Regions from separate parts of the Streptosporangium sp. NPDC048886 genome, predicted to be linked through region 2. Evidence: riboswitches for the same ligand, from Rfam matches in the RefSeq annotation. Region 2 holds a riboswitch; the other holds the start of a gene.

Region 1 (10,359 bases), on a different contig from region 2:
AGGAACCGGGTGGTGTTGAGGCCGACCTTGTAGACCTCCTGCGGCGCCTCCAGCGAGCCGATGGCCCAGCCCGCCATGGTGTCGGCCATGGCCTTGACCTCGTCGGCGGCCTCGTCGAGGAGCTTGCGCTCCTCCTTGAGGCGGCCGTTGCCGGCCTCGGAGGCGGCGAAGGACTTGATGTCGCCGTACAGCGTGCCGAGGGCGACGCCCTGGTTGCGCAGGACCTTGCGGAAGAACAGGTCCAGGCCCTGGATCGCCGTCGTGCCCTCGTAGAGGGAGTCGATCTTGGCGTCCCGGATGTACTGCTCGATCGGGTAGTCCTGCAGGTAGCCCGAGCCGCCCAGGGTCTGCAGCGACCGGGCCAGCAGCTCGTAGGAGCGCTCGGAGCCGACGCCCTTGACCAGCGGGAGCAGCAGGTCGTTCATCGCCTCGGCGTGCTCGTCGCGGCGGCCCTCGAAGCCGGCGATCTGCACCGCGTCCTGGTAGGTGGCGGTGAGCAGGACCAGCGCCCGCATGCCCTCGACGTACGACTTCTGGAGCATGAGCTCGCGGCGCACGTCCGGGTGGTGGGTGATGGTCACGCGCGGCGCCGACTTGTCGGCCATCTGGGTGAGGTCGGCGCCCTGCACGCGGGCCTTGGCGTACTCCAGGGCGTTCAGGTAGCCGGTGGAGAGCGTGGCGATCGCCTTGGTGCCGACCATCATCCGGGCGTGCTCGATGATCATGAACATCTGCTTGATGCCCTCGTGCACCTCGCCGATCAGCGTGCCCACGGCCGGGTGCTTCTCGCCGAAGGTGAGCTCGCAGGTCGTGGAGACCTTCAGGCCCATCTTCTTCTCGACGTTGGTGACGTAGACGCCGTTGCGCTCGCCGAGCTCGCCGGTCTCCAGGTCCACGTGATACTTCGAGACCAGGAACATCGACAGCCCCTTGGTGCCCACGCCGTGCCCCTCGGGGCGGGCCAGGACCAGGTGGAAGATGTTGTCGGCCATGTCGTGCTCGGCGCTGGTGATGAAGCGCTTGACGCCCTCGATGTGCCAGGTGCCGTCGGGCTGCCGGACGGCCTTGGCGCGGCCGGCGCCCACGTCGGAACCGGCGTCGGGCTCGGTGAGCACCATGGTGGCGCCCCACTGGTTGTCGATGGCCAGCTGCGCGTAGCGCTTCTGGTCCTCGGTGCCGATCGCGTGCATCACGTGGGCGAAGGCCGGGCCGCTGGCGTACATCCAGATCGCCGGGTTCGCGCCGAGGACCATCTCGGCCAGCGCCCAGTTCACGCTGTTGGGCAGGCCGGGGCCGCCCATCTCGGCGGGCAGGCCGATGTTGGTCCAGCCGGCGTCACGGTAGGCGGCGAAGGACTTCTTGAAGCCCTCCGGCATCGTCACCGTGCCGGTGGCGGGGTCGAAGACCGGGGGCTTGCGGTCGCCCTCCTCGAAGGAGTCGGCGAGCACGCCGGTCGCCAGGCGGTTGACCTCGTCGAGGATGGTCCGCACGACGTCCTCGTCAAGGTCGGCGTAGGGGCCGGTGCCCAGGATGTCCCGGCGCCCGAACACCTCGAAGAGATTGAACTCCAGGTCACGGATGTTGCTCTTGTAGTGGCCCATGGGGTCTGCTCCTTGAAACCGGGGGAACCGGGACTCTTACATACTGGCCAGTAACCTTACCGACAATGCTACCCGTCAGTAACCCCTAGAAAACCGTACTGATAGGACGTTTGTCACACTCCTCCGGGGAAGGTCAGGTGACCTGGGCGACTCCCGGCCCTGACGTTGATCGACCGGCCCGGCGAATTTTCCTAAGCTCGGCCGCATGGACGAACAGTGGCGATCGGACCTCGCCCAGTGGGCCATCCCCGACGAGATCGTGGCGCGGGCGCCGGAGAACCCCTGGGGGCATTCGCCGGCCCGGTTCGCCGGACGGACCGACCTCGCGCTCGCGGAACCGGAGGGGCCGACCCTCGCCCGGACCGCCGAGGCGCTCCCGGCCGGGGGGACCCTGCTGGACGTCGGCGCCGGCGCCGGGGCCGCCTCGCTGCCGCTGGCCGGAAGCCTGGGGGAGCTGATCGCGGTCGATCCCTCCGCCGACATGCTGGCCGAGCTGACGTCCCGGGCGGACGCGCTGGGCGTCCCCGTCCGGACCGTCCGGGGCCGGTGGCCCGACGTCGCGGCCGAGACCCCGACGGCGGACGTGGCGGTCGCCGCCCACGTCGTCTACAACGTGCCCGACCTGGCGGCCTTCCTCGCCGAGCTGTCCGGCCACGCCCGCCGCCGGGTCGTCCTGGAGCTCACCGAGCGTCATCCGATGAGCTGGCTCACCCCCCTGTGGGAGCACTTCCACGGCCTGCGCCGCCCGGAGCGGCCCACGGCCCACGACGTGATCGCCGTCGCGGAGGCGCTCGGCCACGAGGTCCGCCACGAGTGGCGGCCGGCCCCGCTGAGCCGCTTCGGCACGCTGGAGGAGCTGGCCGAGAGCGCCTGCCGGCGGCTCTGTCTCGGTCGGGACCGGGCCGGGGAGGTCATCGCGGCGGTGGTCGAGCTGGACATGTGGCCGCTGCCGCGCGAGCGGTGGTTCACACTCTGGTGGGAATCAGAAGGAGACCCGCGGCGTTCCAGCAGATGAGCCCCCGACGGGAGGCTCCCGGACGAGACGCGCCGTACCCGGCCTGAAAAGACGACGCTCCTGTGGAGGGAGCCGTCATGGCTTGGGTCATCATCATCGTCGCGGGTCTGTTCGAGGTCGCGATGGCCTACTCGCTCAAGATGAGCCACGGGTTCTCCGTGCCGCTGCCGAGCGTCGGGTTCGTCGTCTTCGCCGTGCTCAGCTTCGGCCTGCTCGCGATCGGTCTCAAGAGCCTCGAAGTCGGTACGGCCTACGCCGTCTGGACCGGTATCGGCGCCGTCGGCACCGCGTCGCTGGGCATGCTGTTCCTGGGCGACGACGTGTCGCTCCTCAAGATCGCTTCGATCGCCCTCATCCTCGCCGGAGTCGTCGGCCTCAACCTCGCCGGCGGCGGGCACTGATCCCACGCGGGCGCCACGGCTAACCGGTTTGACGACTTAGGTGGTGTCGCGATTGGGTGTGCGCATGATTGACGTTCACTTCGTGACTTTCGACTGCGCCCAGCCGTACGAGCTGGCGACCTTCTGGAGCGAGGCCACCGGCTGGGTGATCCACCCTGACGGCGGCAAGGAGGACGACGAGATCCTTCTCCAGGGCAAGCTGAACATGCTGTTCATCCGGGTCCCGGAGGGTAAGACGGTCAAGAACCGTGTCCACCTGGACGTCACCGGCTCCGAGGGCACCACCCGCGACCAGGAGGTCGAGCGGCTGCTCGGGCTCGGCGCCACGGTCCACGACGACCGGCGCAACCCCGACGGCACCGGCTGGGTGACCATGCTCGACCCGGAGGGCAACGAGTTCTGCGTCTGCCGCGCGGGGTACGAGAAGGCGTAGCAGCCCTTGCCGGAGTGATGTTCTGTCGGACATGCTGCGGTCATGAGCCCCCCGAGCGCGTCCGTGAGCATCCAGATCGCGGCGCCGCCCGCGGTGGTCTACGACCTGGTCACCGGCATCACCGACATGGGTGACTGGAACGTCGAGTGCGAGCGGGCCCGATGGGTCGGACCGGTCCGGGAGGCGCGGCCCGGGGCCAGGTTCCGCGGGCACAACAGGCACGGGCGGCGGCGCTGGTCCACCCTCTGCACGGTGATCACCGCCGAGCCCGGCCGGGCCTTCGCCTATCACGTCCAGGCCGCCGGCCTGATCCACGTGGCCGTCTGGCGCTTCGGCATCACGCCCACCGAGACGGGCTGCCACGTGGAGCAGAGCACCTGGACCACCCGCAACCCCCTCATGCGGGTCATCGGAGGGCTCGTCACCGGTGTCCGGGACCGGGTCGCCCACAACGAGGCCAACATGCGGCGGACCCTGGAGGGCATCAAGCGGGTGGCCGAGCGGGCGTGAGAGCCGCCGGCGGGACCGACCCGCTCAGCCACCGTGCGGCAGGGACGACTGCCCCCGTCCCCTGAGGGTCAGGGCCAGGACGGCGGTGATCAGATACACCGCGACACCGCCCTGGAGCGCGTCCAGCGCCGCGCCGAAGACGCCTTCGTCGTCGACGATCAGCTGCACGGGATACATGAGCGCGGCGGCGCCCAGCGCCGGGTAGAGAGAGAACCGCCAGGGGTGGCGCAGGGCCCAGAGACGGGCCTGCCGGGTCACCCGGTCACCGGCCTTGGGCCTGCTGACCGAGCCGACCGCCGCGATCAGCGTGAACAGGCCGATGCCGAGCGACAGAGCCCAGGTGAGGCTGGCGTCCCCCAGGATCAGGCCCATGCCGAAGCTGGCGGCCGCGGCCACGCCGCCGGTCACCGCGGCGGCCTTCCACGGCGCCCCGCGCAGGGCCGCTCCGGCGAGGGACATCTCGTCACGTCGAGTCAGTTCGTCGTTCATGGCATCAGACTGCCCTTCCGCGCCCCTTGTCCACATCGGGGAGCAACCCTGATCCTTCCCCTAGCCGTTGTATCGGGGGTGCCGTTCGCGCTGGTGGCGTGACCCGGGCACCGGGGGCAGCCAGGGCGCAGGGAGCCTCGCTCGGCACGGTGTCCCCCCGAGGGGGTGGGGCCAGCGCCACCACGATGGACCAGCCTGCTGGATCGAAACGTCCGGCGCCGATCCCTAGTTTTATGAGCGTCCGGTCACACCGATGTAAGGATCAACCATGAAGAAGACCCCCCTGCGTCGCGGCCTGTTGGTGGCCGTCGCTCTGGGCGCCCTGGCCGCTCCCGCCCTGGCCGCTCCCGCGCTGGCGTCGGAGACGCCGGAGGAGCGGGTCGTCGCGGGCCTTGAGCGTCACGCCCACCCGCTGCGCAGCACACAGCCGGACACGCCGGGATATGACCTGAAGGCGCTGTCGGCGCTGGTCCGTGACGCGGAGATCGTGGGAATCGGTGAGGCCACCCACAGCTCCAAGGAGTTGTTCACCCTGCGGCACCGGCTGTTCCAGCACCTGGCGACCACACAGGGCTTCACCACCCTCGCGCTGGAGGCGCCCTGGTCGGCCGGCGTCCGCCTGGACGAGTACGTGCGCACCGGCAAGGGCGACCTGCGCACGATCCTGAAGGAGGAGGGCCAGACCACCGGCGGCGTGTGGAGTACCGAGGAGTGGCTGGACCTGTACTCCTGGATGCGCGACTACAACCGCACCGCCCGCACCAAGCTGCGGGTGATGGGCTTCGACATCAGCGACGTCAACCCGCAGCAGTACCGGCGGGTCCTCGGCTGGGCCGAGGAGCACGAGCCTTCGATCCTGCCCGAACTGCGCCGCCGCTACGCGAAGCTGCTCGCCCTTCCCGATGACGCGAAGGAACGGACCAACGCGCTGGCGACTCTTCCCCCGGAGCAGCTCAAGGCCCTGGCCAAGGACGCCGAAGCCGCCTACCACCTGGTCGAGAAGGCCGGCGAGGTCAGCCCGTACGTGATCCAGGAGGCCCGCGTCATCTCCCAGATGACCACGATGTACGCCTCGGAGGGGTCCGAACTGCACCGTAACCGCGACCGGTTCATGGCGGAGAACACCATGTGGTGGAAGCGGCACACCGGTCTGAAGATCGTGGCCGCCGCGCACAACGGGCACTTGACCTACGTCTCCGCCTACCCGCAGCACTACCCCGTCACCCAGGGGGCCCAGCTGCGTGCCATGGCCGGGCGTTCCTACGTCGCCATCGGCACCTCCATCCACAGCGGCGGATTCCGGGCCATCAATCCCGACAACGGCAAGACGGAGAACTTCGACACGGGTGTTGCGGGGCCGGACAGCAACGAGCACGTCCTCGACAAGGTGCGCCATCGCGACTACTACGTGAGCCTGCGCCAGGCGGAGCGTGACCCGGCCACGCGGAAGTGGCTCGACACCGCCCGTCCGACGTTCAACGTGCCGGCCACCTACCTCCCCGATATGTTCAAGGCGCCGCAGGCCCTGGGCCAGGCGTACGACATCGTGGTTCACCTCCACCGTGTCAAGGCGGCCAACCCACTGTAAGGATGCTTGACGCTCTCGCCCCTGAGCTGGCCGCGTAGCGGGGAATCGGCCTGAATCCGGTCGCCCCCTGTGGACAGACTCACGGCTGCCCGGCCCGCGAAGCGGAGGCATCAAGGTTCTGCAGTGTCGGGGGCGGCGGGGACCGCCACAGGCGGCCCCAGGTGTTCATGCCCGAACCCGCGCGCCGACGACATGGAGGCCAGGGGCTGGGCTGAGGTGGTCGCCCTGCTGGGCGATCCTGACCGGCTGGGGGCGATGGCCCGCCGACCTCGTCGACCTGGTGACTTCCCGCCTGGCGGAGATGGCCTTGGACCGGCAGGAGGAGGTGTTGGGCCTGCTGGACGTCAGGGTGCCGGTTCTGGAGGGGGCGAAGACGCCCCGCATCCGCATCGAGGGTGCCCTGCCGTCGGCCCCGGATACAGCAGCAGGGAGGAATACCCTGACCCGCCCCTGGGCTCCGTACCCCCGATAAGTTGGCCGCCATGGCAGTGAACTTCCGTACCGCCCGGATAGAGGACGTCCCGCTGATCGTGGGCATGATCGCCGACGACACCATCTCCGCCGCCCGCACCGGCGACTTCGGCGCCGAGCACCGCGCCGCCTTCGAGGCCATCGACGCCGACCCCAACAACGAGCTGATCGTGGCGGAGCTGGACGGTGAGGTCGTGGGCACCATGCAGCTCACCTACATCCCGGGCATCTCCCGCCGGGGGGCGCTCCGGATGCAGATCGAGGCGGTCCGGATCGTCTCCGCCCTGCGCGGCAGGGGCCTGGGCCGCCAGATGATGGAGTGGGCGGTCGAGCGCGGCCGGGCCCGCGGCTGCGCGCTGGTCCAGCTCACCACCGACAAGGCGCGCAAGGACGCCCACCGGTTCTACGACTCCCTCGGCTTCGTCGCCTCCCACGAGGGGTACAAGCTCACGCTGAGCTGACGGCTCCGCCCACGTCGACGGGCTCCGCCCCGCACCGGCAGGAGGCGTCCACGCCGGCGGGCTCCGCCCCACGTCGACAGGCTCCGCCCGCGCCGGCGGAATCCGTCCACGTCGACAAGATCCGCTCGCGCCGACAGAATCCGTCCACGTTGACAGAATCCGTCCGCGCCGACAGGGAGAGCGAATTGACGAGGACAGCGATGGGACGACACGCGTTGGGCCTGGGGGCACTGGCCGTGCTGCTGGCGGCATGCGGGAGCACGGCCGGCGGCCAGGCCGAGGGCCCGGCGACCGCGCAGCCCGGGCCGGCCCTCACCCGGAGCACCGCCCCCACCCCCGCCGCGAGCCCTGTCCCCAGCTCCACCGAGAGCTCCGCCGAGGCGGGCATCGACGGCTGCGTCACCGAGAAGACAGGCGAGCTCTTCGAGTACAAGCGCGGCGGCACCACCACCAAGGGCGTGATCATGGGCAAGGGGCCCGTGGGAGTGGTCGTCTCCTACGAGCGTCAGGGCACCGTGTGCACCTGGCTCCCGCTGGCCGACCGGCTGGTCACCGCCGGACACCGGGTCCTGCTGTTCGACCGGAACAACACGGCGGCCCCCGAGGAGGACACCGTCGCGATGGCCGAGCGGTTGCGCAAGGCGGGCGCGGAGAAGGTGTTCCTGGTCGGCGGATCGATGGGCGGACGGCTCTCCCTGCTCGCGGCCGGAGAGCTGAAGCCCCCGCCGGCCGGGGTCATCAGCATCTCCGGGACGATCCAGCCGGGGGAGGTCGGCGAGCTCAGGGCCCCCTTCCTCCAGGTGACCGGGGACGACGACCCCGACGCCCCGCTCGACATGCTGAAGGTCGTCTACGAGGAGGCCGTGAAGTCAGCCGACCGCCAGATGCTCGTCCTCTCCGGCGGGGCCCACGCCAGCGAGCTGTTCACCGGCGACCAGGGGCCGAAGGCGCTCCAGGCCGTCGTGACCTTCATCGAGAAGCACAAGGGCTGAGCTCGACCAGGTTGTCGTGGTAGACGGCGCCCCGGCCCATGTCGGCGTCGCGCTCGTCCACCACGGCGTTCACCGTCGCGCCGCCGGGGCTCAGCTTTCGCCAGTGTCCCTTGGCGGAGGCCACCACGCCGGGCCGTACCCGGTCGCTGATCTCCACCACGGCCTCGAACTCGCCGTTGTCGTTGAACACCCGCGCCGGCTGCCCGTCGCTCAGCCCCCGCTGCGCGGCGTCAGCCGGGCTGACCAGGATCCGGGGCCCCTTCGATCGCCGCAGCAGCTCGGGGTTGTTGCCGAAGGTGGTGTTGAGGAACGTGTGGGAGGCCGGGGTGATCAACGCCAGCGGGTACGGACCGTGTCCGGCGGAGGCCGTGTGCGGGGGGACGTAGGCGGGCCCGGAGCCGAACTCCAGCCTCCCCGAGGGCGTCGGGAAGCCGTCGGCGAACGGCGTGAACGGCTGCGGCACGTTGAGCCGGACCCAGCCCTCCTTGCGCAGCCGGTCGACCGTTATGCCTTCCAGCGACGGGTGCCCCGAGGCGAGCAGCTGCTCGGCCAGCTCCAGGTCGGAGTCGTACAGCGACGGCTCGGTCAGGCCCATGTGCCTGGCCAGGCGCCGGAACGTCTCCATGGTGGACAGGCACTCGCCCGGCGGCTCGACGGCCGGCTCGTTCCACATCAGATACATGTGCCCGTAGCCCGCGTGCAGGTCGATGTGCTCGGTCTGCATGGTCGCGGGCAGCACGATGTCGGCGTAGTCGACGGTGTCGGTCGGGAACTGCTCCATCACGACGGTGAACAGGTCCTCGCGCAGCAGCTTCTCGCGGATGCGGTTCTGGTCGGAGGTGGAGCCCATCGGGTTGGCCGCGTAGACCCACAGGCACTTCACCGACTCGTCCAGGCCCTCGGCCAGCCGGGTCATCGTGAGCTGCCGGACGGGCCGGGCGAGCAGGTCCTCGCGCGTGTCGATGTTCAGGTGGATGTAGGCGCTGGTGGAGTAGGCGATCCCGCCGCCGGGACGGCGCCAGTCGCCGGTCACGCCGGGGATGGCGGCGATCGCGCGCATCGCGGTGCCGCCGCCCGCGTGCCGCTGGAGGCCCATCGTGGCGCGGATGCCGGTGGGCCGGGTGTGCGCCAGCCGTACGCCCAGGGCGCGGATGTCGGACTCGGGCAGCCCGGTGATCTCCGCCACGCGCTCCGGGGGATGGCGCAGGATCTCCTCGCGGAACCCCTCCCAGCCGCTGGTGCGCTCCTCCAGGTAGTCGCGGTCCTCCATCCCCTCGGACAGGACCACGTTCAGCAGGCCGAGCGCCAGGGCCGCGTCGGTGCCGGGCCGGATCGGCAGGTGCTCGTCGGCCTGCTCGGCGGTGCGGGTGCGGACCGGGTCGATCGCCACCACGTGCGCCCCGGCCGCGCGGGCGTCCTGGATGAACTTCCACAGATGGTGTCCGCTGGTCAGCGTGTTGGTGCCCCACAGCAGGATCAGCTTCGACAGGGCGAACGTCTCGGGGTCCATCCCGCCGGGCGTGCCGTTGGTCCGGGCCAGCCCGACGTTGCCCGCCATCGAGCAGATGTTCAGGAAGTGCTTGGAGGCTCCGAGCACGTTCCAGAACCGCCGGCCCGCCGCGCCCTCGGACCCCTGGATGTAGCCCAGCGTGCCGGTGCCCAGATACGGCCAGATCGCCTCGCCGCCGTGCTCGTCGATGATCCCGCGCAGCCGTACGGAGATCTCCTCCAGGGCCTCGTCCCAACTGATCCGCTCGAACCGGCCGGACCCCTTGGGGCCCACCCGCCGCATCGGGTGGAGGATGCGGTCGGGCGCCCGGGTGTGCTCAAGGTAGCGGTTGACCTTCACACAGAGCGCGCCGCGCGTGTAGGGGTGGTCGGGGTTGCCGCGCATCTTGACGGCCTTGCCGTCCTGGACGGTCACCACCCATGAGCACGTGTCCGGACAGTCCAGCGGACAGGCGCCCAGGACCCGAAGTTCATCCTGAGACATGCCCTCGACTTTAGCCGCGTGCGTGAAAGGGGACGCGGCCGGTCCGGCCGCGTCCCCCCGCCCGATCGGCCGGTGTCACATGGGGACGCCCTCGTGGTCGTGGTCGTGCCCGAGACCGCCGCCGCCGGTCCCCGGCCGGCTGCCACCGGGGGCGCCGCCGCCGGGCAGGTCGAGGCTGTGGGCGTAGACGAACGCCGCCGTCGCGATCGCGCCGGTGTTCACCGCCAGCGCCTTGTCGTTGACGTTGACGATGGTGTCGCACGCCTGGTGGTAGCACTTGTCGTAGGCGACCCCGGCCTCACCGCCGAACCTGGTGGCCTCCTCGGCCGTCTTGATGCCCTCGGCGCCGGTGAACAGGCCACCGGCGGGGATGCCCACTCCGATGAAGGGGCCGTAGTCGGAGCG
Region 2 (10,359 bases):
CAGTGAGCCGCGGTCACCACCCATCGCGGGTTGATCAGCGCCGCTCCGCAGTTGCCGTCTTTGAGGCCCATGGCGGGTGCGGCGATCGGGATGGAGGCCATGAAGTCGTAGGACTCGGTGGGCTTGGTGCCGTTGATGATCGCTCCGGCGCTTCCGGCCGTCATCGTGAGAGCCGCCGCGCCGGCCAGAGCGACGACCGCGGAACGGGACGCGGCTCGACGGAATTTCGTGCCAAACATAAGGAATAGCCCTTCAGTGGAGATTAAGGCGCTATAAACCTAGATGTCCGCATTTGGCTGGGGGATCATGCCAGCGCGTCAACTCAGGGTAGGGACAGCCCCACCTGAGCGGCGCAGACATCCCGGCATCAGGATGCGGCGGCACCCTCCCGAAAGCCGGGCAGCTCTTCCCACCCCGCACGGGCTGCCGGCTCGACGCCTTGAGGGAGGCGGGCTGCGAGCCGGTCCATGCCGAGAAGATCAGCATCCGGGTGAAGGTGCGGCCGGAGTCCGTCCAGGCGATGGACCACGCCCGCACCATCGAGGCCCCGGAGAGGATAGGGCCGGATTCTGGCGGTAGCGGGCAGCCGGGGGTGAGCCGGCGGGAGCGCGCCCGGAGGCGCGGAGTTCTTGCAGGTCGGGGATGTGGTTGTAAAAGGTGCCGGGGCTGACGCCAAGGAGCTTGGTGATCGAGTTCTCGGGGTCGGGGAGCATGTCGGGGGCGGCCCGGATGACCTCGGGGGTGGCGACGGCGGGCCGGCCGCCGACCTTGCCGCGGGTCAGCCGCGCGTGTTCTCAGAAGTCATGACCGTCTCCGCTTCCGAGAACACGATCTTCTCGGAAGCCGGGCGATCTGCGCAGGTCGGCCCGCCGTGGCGGGCCGCCTCTGAAACCGCGAAGAAAGCCCGCATTCGATCTTGGTTGGTGGATCCCGCCCTGTTCCGGGAGATGCTTGACAGATCAGTCCCAGGACATGTTTGACAGGCACCGGTGCCGGCCGATCTCGCGTGCGTCGTTTGCGGGTGGCGCGCGTCGGGATGTCGGGGTTGGCCCTGGTGGATCCGTCCGCTGTCGAGCAGCGTTATCGGGCGGTGTCGGCGGTCCTCGCCGGCGCGAGTGCGAGTGGACCGCCGGCCAAATTCGGGGTGTCGCGGCAGACGGCGCGTTCCTGGCTGCGCCGCTATCGGACACCCGGCCTTTCGGGGTTGGCGGACTGTGAGGTCGTCACCGCGGAACGAACAAGAAAGACCAGCCCCCTCCCCCCTTCATCATCACCTATTCCCAGCTCAGGAAAGAGCCCTGACGCGGGCGGCCTGCTCCTCTTGGACTCTTCGGGCAGTACGCAGGAAATCGAGGATGACGGCCAGTTCGTCCGGCCCGTACTCCTGCAGCGCCTGGGCGCCCGCCTGGCCGACCGGGACGAAGATCTCGGCATCGGCCGAGCGGGCGGCCTCGGTCGCGGCGACCAGGACGCGGCGGCGGTTACCCGGATCAGTGGAACGGGCCACCATGCCCGCGCGCTCCAGCCGGTCGATGACCGTGGTGGTGGCCGCTGGGCTGAGCTTCAGCGCGAGGCTGATCTGGCCCGCGGGCACCGGGCCGTCGGCCAGCACCACGTCGAGGCAGCGCAGGTCGGTGCGGTTGAGGCCGAGCCGGGTGGCGGCCGCTTCGTCGAAAGCGTCGAAGCTCTGCTGCAGCTGCCGGAGCTCCATGGCGATCTCTCCGAAGACACTATGTTTCGACATTCGAATCTTTCTGTCATCGTATATTTCGTTCTTCGAAGCGAAGATATCATGTATGGAGGCACGCACCCCCTTGCGCTCAACCATCCTCACCCGAACCGCTCCCAGCACGCGAACCGGTGACAGCGCTCAGATCGAAAGACTCTTCGCCGGCTTCCTGGCGGCCTGGACGGCGGGTGACGCCCAGGCGTTCGGCGCGCTGTTCACCGACGACTCCGGCTACGTCTCCTACGACGGCACCGTCACCCACGGCCGCCGGCCCCACCAGCACAACCACGACAAGCTCTTCCGCGGCGTCCTGGCCGACTCGGCGTTGGTCGGGGACCTGGAGTCGGTCCGCTATCTCACGCCGGACGTGGCGATCGCGCACAGCCTCCGAGTTCCATGTAGCCGAGCTCGTCGATGCAGAGCAGGTCGACCCGTCCGTAGCGGGCGATGGTCTTGGAGAGAACCCGCTCGTCCGCGGCTTCGACGAGTTCGTTCACGAGCTCGGTCGCCAGGGTGTAGTCGGGAGGCAGCTGGGCCGGGCGCCGTCCGGTCGGGGACGTAACCCTCTCGCGGCGGCTGAGGACGACGTCGTTGCGCTGGAGTGTGGGCGACTCGTCGTCCTCGCCGGCCTTGCGGGCCTCCAGGGCCACTGCAGGTGACGGGACTCAGCCCAACCATCTGAGGAGCCGGCCTGGCGCGCCGCCCGACGTGTCCTTCAAGACCGGCTCCACCATGGCACCGTCGACGGCGAGTCGTGGACGTGACAACCGTCTGTTGTCGCGTACATGGGCGATCACGGGGTGGGACCGAGCAAGGTCTCGGCCCGCCATGGCGATGCGCGACTCCAGCACGTTATCCGGCACATCGCCGCAGCCGTCACCGGACAGGGCACGGCGTGAACGTCGCACCCCGGAGATCATGAAGAGTGGCTGATCCCTGTCGTGGTACCGTCGCCGCGGAAGCCCGTAAGCGCTTGCCCCGGACGAGATGTGCGCCGTACCCGGCCTGCAAAGACGACGCACTCGAAGGAGACCTCGTGGACGCAGGCATGCCTCTGATCGATTTCACTGGAGTGACTCCAGAGCCTTGCGCGCTGGATGTCCGGTGGATTCACGGCTCACCGTCGGCCAAGCACAACACCGATCCTGACATCCAGGTCCACGCGTACGACGAGCACACGTTCATCTTGCGGCAGAACATGGCGATCAACTACGAGGCGCCGTTCTTGTTCCTGCTGTTCGGAAACGCACGGGCGGTGTTGATCGACACCGGCGCCACGGCATCCGCCACGTTCTTCCCCTTGCGCCGGGTGGTCGATGAGCTCGTCGCCGACTGGCTCGCCCGTCACCCCCGGGAGGAGTACCACCTGCTGGTGCTGCACACCCACTCGCATGGCGACCACATCGCGGGCGACGATCAGTTCACCGACCGCCCCGATACCACGGTGGTCGGCGCGGACCTGGTCACCGCCTGGGAATACTTCGGGTTCGGCAAGGATCCCGACGCCGTGGCGCAGGTCGACCTGGGAGGCCGTGTGCTGGAGTGCCTGGCCACCCCGGGTCACCACGAGGCGGCGGTCACGTTCTACGACCGGTGGACCGGGTTCCTGCTCACTGGCGACACGGTCTACCCGGGCCGTCTCTACATCCAGGACTGGTCGGCCTTCACCCAGACCATCGACCGCCTGATCGCCTTCTCCGACCGCCGGCCGGTCACCCACGTGCTCGGCTGCCACATCGAGATGACCAGGCAGCCAGGCGTGGACTACCCGATCCGCACCACCTACCAGCCCGACGAGCCCCCACTGCAGATGACCACCAAGCACCTGCGCGAAATCCGTGCGGCGATCAAGGAGATCGGCGACCGGCCCAGCCGGCGCGCCTACCCCCTCTTCGTCCTCTGGCCGAATCCGTGAGCCGCACGACCGCATCGGACCTCCTGCCCGATGCGACGTCGTCCCCGGCCGCGACATCTGCACCCAGCTCCGCGAATGTCGGCGGACAGCTGGACGTGCGAAACCGCCTACAAGTAGATGTGCAGATGTCGGTGCCGATGAGGTGAATTTCAGGACACGCACGCCACCGAGGAAGGCCTCGGGGTCGGGCAGCATCTCGTGCTCCAGATGCTCGACGCCGTCGGCCCCTGCTCCCAGCAGACGCTCAGCGAGGAACTGCGCATCGACCGCAGCGTCATGGTCAGCATCTGCGACCTCGGCCAGCCGTCGTTTGACGGCACAACATGCCCGGATTTCTGGGGGCACGTTCGGGGAAGGCCGCCGTTTCAACTGGTCCATGCATGATCGCTTGACGATCTGTGGCCACTGGTACTATTGCCGCATTTCGTGAACTACCAGCTCTAACGGGGCAATAGTGACGACGGGGCCTGGTTTCCGCCCGCAGTATCCGACCCAACCACCGCCGCCATGGCAGCAGGGCCAATGGCAGCAGCCGCCGCCCCCACCACCCCCCAGACGCAGGACCGGACTGTGGGTGACGCTGAGCATCCTCTCCCTCGTCCTGGTCGTCGCCGCAGGCGCGGGAGTGGGGGTGGTCCTGCGGGACCAGGGCTCCGCGTCGGCGCTCGACCCGCGTCCGACCGGATCGGCGGCCCCAGGGCCGACCGATCAGGGGCCGGTCGACCCCGACACGGTCGTGGTCACCGATGAGGAGATCTCCGCGCTGCTCAAGGCACACGGCGAGGCGCTGACGTCAGGTGACGCCAAGGCGTTCACCTCGATCTTCGACCAGAAGAACGCCGCCCTGGTCCGCGGCCAGGCGAGACTGTTCGCCAACCTGCGCAAGATACCGCTGACCCAGATGTCTTATGAGACGCTGCGCCGCACGGGTCGCACCGAGGACAGCTTCGGGCGCGGCGTGACGTTCACCCAGGACGTCGCGTTCGTGCACCGCTTCACCGGCATCGATCTCCGGCCGGTATCGGAGTGGTACCGCTGGACCATCGAGAAGGCCTCGGCTGACGCGCCCCTGGTCGTCACCAAGGTGGGCGGCGCGCCCCCGTCGATCACGAGCGGCGAGGGCTCCAAGACCGTGTACTACCCCGGCCCGTGGGACATCTGGCCCGATGTCGCCGTGGTGAAGGCCGGCTCCAGCATCGTGCTGGCCAGGCCGCAGGACGCCGCCCTCGCCAGGCGCATCGCGCCGGCCGTCGCCGAGGCCACCACTGCGGACCTGGCCTTCTGGCGGCGCAACGGCCCACCGGACGCCGCGGTGTCCACCGGGTTCGTGATCGCACTGGCCAAGGGCCAGGCCCAGCTGGGCAACCTGTTCCGCAAGCAGAAGGCGCACGAGGCGGGCGTGTCCATTCCGATGCCCAGCTGGGGAATGAGCGACACCGTCAGGATCGGCGGCAGCCGTATCGTGCTGGACACCACCTCGACCTTCTTCGACGACGGAGCGGGCATCCAGGAGATCGCCCAGCACGAGATCGCCCACTCACTGGTCGCGACCCTCGACAGCGCCCAGTTCTCGCTGTTCGGCAAGGCCAACTGGATCGTCGAGGGCTTCGCCGACTACGCCGCCACCCGGCACCAGAGCGTCGCTCAGGTCCGTCGCTTCCCGGAAGGCAGGGCCTACCTGGCAGGGCGGCTGGCCAGGCCGTTCGAGGGCAAGCTTCCCGACAACGTCTTCTGGGAGTACAAGAACCTGATCAACGCCAACTACTTCATGGGCAACCTCGCCATGCGCTTCATCGCCAGGAAGTACGGCGAGCGCAGGCTGGCCGAGGGGGTGGCCGCGGCCTACCGGGCGCAGGGCGACAAGAGTGAGGCCGCGCTGTTCGAGGTGCTCGGCGTGAGCAAGGCGCAATTCGAACGGCAGTGGGCGGCATACGTGCGCCAGCAGCTGGCGTGATGGGGGAACGCAGATGACCGACCAGCACAACGGCAACCCGTACGGTGGGCAGCCGGCTCCCGACCGGCTCCCGAACTGGGGACAACCCATCCAGGGCTCCCCCGGTCACGGCCAACCACCGTCGGGCGGGCCCGCTCACGGCCCCGGGTACGGCCAGCCATCCTCCGGTCAACCGGCTCACGGTCCCGGGTACGGCCAGCCACTCCCAGGCCAACCCGTCTACGGACCGCCAGGCCAGGGACAGCCCGCCTACGGACCGCCGGGGCCGTGGACCCCCCGGCCACCGGGACCCGCGCCGCACCCCCAGGGATACCCGAGCGGCCCGCCGTACCCCTACCAACAGCCCCACCCGCAGCAGCAGACCGGCTGGGACGCCCCGCCACCGCCGCCGCAGCGTAAGAAGGGCCACACCGCGCTGTTCGTCGCGCTCGGCCTGGTGGTGCTGCTGGCCGTGGGTGTGGGCACCGCGTGGTTCGTCGCGGGCACCGGCCCGGGGGCCGGTCGGGACGGCAGGCAGAGCGTCGGCCCCGCGGCGGCGAGCCAGTGGTCGGTACCGCTGGTCAACGCCGACAGCACCGACTTCACCGCGGGCCTGGCCTTCGCCGCCTGGCTGACCGACACCACGATCGTCCGCGCGCAGAAGGACGGTCTGCTCGCCTACGACCTGAAGACCGGCAAGCGCGCCTGGGGCGTGCCCTCGCCGGGTGAGCAGCTCTGCGGGGCCACCGCCGAGCTGGCGGCGGGCAAGGGCGCGGTCGCGTACGGCAGTGCCCGCCTGTGCGACCACCTGGCCGGCGTGGACGCGGCCAAGGGCCAGATCACCTGGAAGGTCAAAATCCCGGCCGAGAAGTCCACCCTGTCCGACATGCTCGCCGCGCCGAAGGTGATGAGCGCGGCAGGCATGGCGGTGGTGTCGGTGGATGAGACCGTGTACGGCTACCGCCTGTCCGACGGCGCCCGGCAGTGGACCGCCGCGCCACCCGAGGGCTGCCATCTCGATGACGTCAACGCGGCGGCCACCCGCGTGGTCCTCATCCTCGACTGCGCCTTCAACGGTACGAGCAACCGCTTGGAGATACTCGACCCCGAGAGCGGCAGGCCGGTCAAGCGGTATCCGCTCGGCGAGCTCGGGCTGGGCCCCACGGTCCTGTCGGCCGACCCGGTCATCGTTCACGTGGAGAAGGGCGGTCAGAGCACGTTCACCGTGTTCGACGACAACGGCGGCAAGGTCGACGTCAGGACCGGCCATGTGGACATGCTCGCCATGAACACGGTCGCGTTCTTCGACGGCATGGCCGAACAGCGCCGCTACGCCGTACACGGTGACCGGTTGTATCTGGCGACCTTCCCTGAGAACGTGCCGGGCGAGCTGCGCTCGCGTAACACGGCGGTGGCCTTCGATCTCAGGACCGGCAAGCAGGTATGGGAGTCGTCGGGCACCCAGAACACCAAGCTGACCTACATCCGCGCCGACGACAAGGGACTGCTGGCCCTGGAGGTGGGCGACCGGCGGGATCTCGCACCCCGGCTGGTGCGGCTCGAGGCGGGCACCGGCAAGGCGACGGCGGTGGCGGGGCTGCCGCAGGAGTTCGGCACCGAGGGGGAAAACGCCCGGGTGTTCGAGCGCGATGGCGCGGTCATCATCGTCCCGTGGACCTCGGTCGTTCCCAAGAACGCGGTCAGCTACGTCGCGACAGGGGCGAACTGACCGCTCACCCGCGGGTACGGATGCGGCGGAAGCTGTCCGCGGCCGGGAAGGCGCTGTCCGCGGCCGGGAAGGCGCTGTCCCGGTCGCGGCTGCTGATCTTGGCCGGCACCGGCGGTGCCGGCGAGACCCGGCCGACGAGTCAGGATCGCGGAGACTCCCCGAGGAACATGATCAGTCGATGACGATCTCGTCGGGGTCGCCGGCGCTTGTGGGCGGCAGCCTGCAGCTTCGGGGACCCGGCGACAGCCGACCGGGCGGCGGTCTCAGCGGCGGCGTTGGCGCAGCAGCTCCGCGCCCACGTCGACGTACCCCTCGAACAGGCCGATCACGTCCTGCAGGCGGTCCTGGGCCGGACCGGGGCCCACCAGGGTCTCGCCGTCGCGCAGGGCGGCGATCAGCTTTCTGGCTCGCGCGTGGCTCGCCTCGAGCAGCGTCTCCAACCCGCCCGCCGCCTCCACCAGCAGCCTGCGGCTACCCGGCTGCGGGATCACCCTGGCCAGTCCCCAGGAGTCGAGCTGCCGCACCGCGGTGCTCACCGCCCCTTTGCTCAGCCCTAGCTCGGCGGCGATCGCATCGAGGGTGTCCGGCCGGTCGGTGATCAGCAGCAGTCCGTAGACGCGACCGGTGGCGTGCGGTAGGTGCCACGAGGCGAGTAGATCACCCACCGAGGTGACGAACGTGGCCCGTCGCTCCGCGTTCACGCTGTCCCCCTCGTCTGGAGGCTTGTGTGGAGGAACGTCTCGACCGCGGCGTTGACCGCCTCGGGCGCGTCCTGGTTGGCGATGTGCCCGGCGCCGGGCACGACGATCTCTTCAACCCCTTCGGCCGCGGCCCACCTCGGCATGGCCGTGGCGATGTTCCCGGTACGGTCCCGGTCCCCGCGGATCAGGCAGAGCGGCACGGGAATGCGATAACCCGGATCCGGGTCGAGGAAGGTCACGGTCGCCCGCCAGACCTCCACGAACTCCTGCTTCGTGAGCTGCGAGAACGCCCTGCGCGCATCGGCCCTGGCCGCCGGGGTGACCGCGGAGGCGCCGGCCGTCAGCTCGGGGAGCCGCCCGGCCGGGATCACCGACAGGGAAGGCGCCGCCATCTTCAGCAGCAGGCGGTCCTTGGCGGACAGGAGCCCCGTGTTCCAGGTCGAGCCGATGACCACCAGCGCCCGGCACAGTTCGGGATGCCGCCGGACCAGCGCCTGGCTCAGATTGCCGCCCAGCGACTGACCCACCAGCACCGGCCGGTCGAGCCGCAGGTGCTCGACGAGCGCGAGCAGGTCCGCCATCGCCCGCTCGGCGGTGAACGGCGCGCCGGCCGGTCGAGAGAGCCCGTGGCCGCGCAGATCCCAGGTGACGACCCGGTATCCGAGTGCCCGCATGTGGTCCCGCTGGGCGTCGAACATCACGTGATCGGCCCCGGCGCCGTGTGAGAACACCACCGGAACGCCGTCACCGCCGCTGTCGGCGTATCGAAGGTCACAGCCGTCCACAGTGAGGGACAGATTTAGCATTTACTGAATATAGCGAATTTGAGTGTAGCTCCGGCCGCATGGGGTGCCGGCCTTTCTTCCTGCCCTTGGTGATGACGAGCTGGGCTGCGATGTCGCGCAGGCTGCGGTTCTGCTCGCGCGGGTACAGCGCCGGGGAGAGCATGGCGTGGTTGGTCACGGCCGCGCCGTCAGCCGCCCCGAACTCGGCCGGCGTCGCCGGCTCGATCCCGACGGCCGCCGGCGCCTTCCCCAACAGGGTCGTCTGGCGGGGCGACACCTATGTCGGCGGATTCGCCTGGTGACCGGCCCCTGCGAACGACCGGTCAGATCGCGTCCACCACCGCCGATGACGTGGATCCGCGTGGAGGGCCTTGAGCGGCGACGAACGGCAGGTGGCGTCAGCGAGCCGACGCGGGCGGAGTTGCCGCCATCCACCGTTCCGATGGCGGTACGGACTTCCAGGCGGGCGAACCCAACCGGTAAGAAGACGCAGACGGAGGGCGAGGAGACCGATTTCATTTGTCCCGTCAACGATTCGACCATCAGACGGGGAGATTCAAATGTCGTCCGTACATCGCCTTGTCACCACCCTGGCGATCATCTCAGCCGGCCTCATGGCCGCCACCGCCCTCACGATTCCCGCGCAGGCGGCGGCCGGCACGTCCGTGCACGTCAGCGGGCGCACACTGTTCATCGTCGGCACCTCCAGCGGCGAGACGGTCAACATCGGGGTGTTCCAGGGCAAGATCACTGTTGACTCCACGTCCGGGGTGAGCGCGGGAGCCGGCTGTACGCAGTCCGGCGCCAACGTGGCCCAGTGCGTGGGGGTCGGGAGCGGAATCCAGTTCATCGACGCGTCGCTGCTCGGGGGCGACGACACCGTCACCAACTCCACGTCGCTGCAGTCGTCGATCCTCGGCGGCGCGGGTCTGGACACCCTGAACGGCGGTTCGGGCCGGGACGGCCTCAACGGCGGCTCCGAGGACGACACCCTGATCGGCAACGGCGGCCTCGACGTCGCCAACGGCGTCGGCGGATTCGACGTCTGCAACGCCGAGACCGAGACCGGCTGCGAGGCCTGACGAGGAATGGCCACCCGGCACCACGTGTGCCGGGTGGCCATCAGACCAGCTATGCATGTGTCAGCCCTGGGGTGGGGGAACGTCGGAACCGGAATCGAGGTTGGCCCACAGGCCGGCGGGAGGATCTCCAACCTGCGGTGTTCCGTCTGAAGCGGTACGACTGGCGTGTGACGGGCGCTGGCGCCTCGAGAGGTTCTCGAAGATGTGGCAGAGGATGTCGAGAACGGCCTGGCGGTTCCGTCCTAGGGTGGATGCGGCCACCGTGGCTGCACGACACCAAGGAGACCCAGCATGACGATCCAGCGGATGGACAACGTCCTCATCGTGGTCGACGACCTTGACGCCGTCATCTCGTTCTTCGTCGAACTTGGCATGGAGCTGGAGGGTAAGGCGCCGATCGAGGGACGTTGGGTGGAGCGTGTCATCGGGCTCGACGACGTCCGACAGGACGTCGCCATGCTGCGGACGCCGGACGGCCACGGCCG

Evidence for each region. Region 2 has a riboswitch for guanidine ahead of ACZ6R6_RS26610 (MBL fold metallo-hydrolase). Riboswitches for the same ligand answer to the same signal wherever they lie in the genome.
Region 1: another riboswitch for guanidine. It lies ahead of ACZ6R6_RS44830 (DMT family transporter); the one in region 2 lies ahead of ACZ6R6_RS26610 (MBL fold metallo-hydrolase).

The regions. Positions count from the first base shown of each region.
Region 1 covers NZ_JBVJHH010000062.1:27,800-38,158, forward strand. The annotation lists gene ACZ6R6_RS44820 (acyl-CoA dehydrogenase) at 1-1,601, opposite strand, end outside; gene ACZ6R6_RS44825 (class I SAM-dependent methyltransferase) at 1,807-2,616, shown strand; guanidine-III (ykkC-III) riboswitch at 2,612-2,677, shown strand; gene ACZ6R6_RS44830 (DMT family transporter) at 2,694-3,017, shown strand; gene ACZ6R6_RS44835 (VOC family protein) at 3,082-3,450, shown strand; gene ACZ6R6_RS44840 (SRPBCC family protein) at 3,493-3,960, shown strand; gene ACZ6R6_RS44845 (hypothetical protein) at 3,985-4,449, opposite strand; gene ACZ6R6_RS44850 (erythromycin esterase family protein) at 4,718-6,037, shown strand; gene ACZ6R6_RS44855 (GNAT family N-acetyltransferase) at 6,520-6,969, shown strand; gene ACZ6R6_RS44860 (alpha/beta hydrolase) at 7,170-7,961, shown strand; gene ACZ6R6_RS44865 (molybdopterin-containing oxidoreductase family protein) at 7,939-9,954, opposite strand; gene ACZ6R6_RS44870 (M28 family metallopeptidase) at 10,030-10,359, opposite strand, start outside.
Region 2 covers NZ_JBVJHH010000022.1:68,651-79,009, forward strand. The annotation lists gene ACZ6R6_RS26585 (S1 family peptidase) at 1-164, opposite strand, end outside; partial or broken gene ACZ6R6_RS26590 (helix-turn-helix domain-containing protein) at 1,037-1,201, shown strand; gene ACZ6R6_RS26595 (MarR family winged helix-turn-helix transcriptional regulator) at 1,286-1,744, opposite strand; partial or broken gene ACZ6R6_RS26600 (SgcJ/EcaC family oxidoreductase) at 1,797-2,051, shown strand; partial or broken gene ACZ6R6_RS26605 (ATP-binding protein) at 2,119-2,247, opposite strand; guanidine-III (ykkC-III) riboswitch at 2,685-2,752, shown strand; gene ACZ6R6_RS26610 (MBL fold metallo-hydrolase) at 2,802-3,644, shown strand; gene ACZ6R6_RS26615 (hypothetical protein) at 3,852-4,028, shown strand; gene ACZ6R6_RS26620 (hypothetical protein) at 4,219-5,598, shown strand; gene ACZ6R6_RS26625 (outer membrane protein assembly factor BamB family protein) at 5,612-7,306, shown strand; gene ACZ6R6_RS26630 (GbsR/MarR family transcriptional regulator) at 7,570-8,007, opposite strand; gene ACZ6R6_RS26635 (alpha/beta fold hydrolase) at 8,004-8,813, opposite strand; gene ACZ6R6_RS26640 (hypothetical protein) at 8,954-9,094, shown strand; gene ACZ6R6_RS26645 (calcium-binding protein) at 9,353-9,874, shown strand; gene ACZ6R6_RS26650 (VOC family protein) at 10,181-10,359, shown strand, end outside.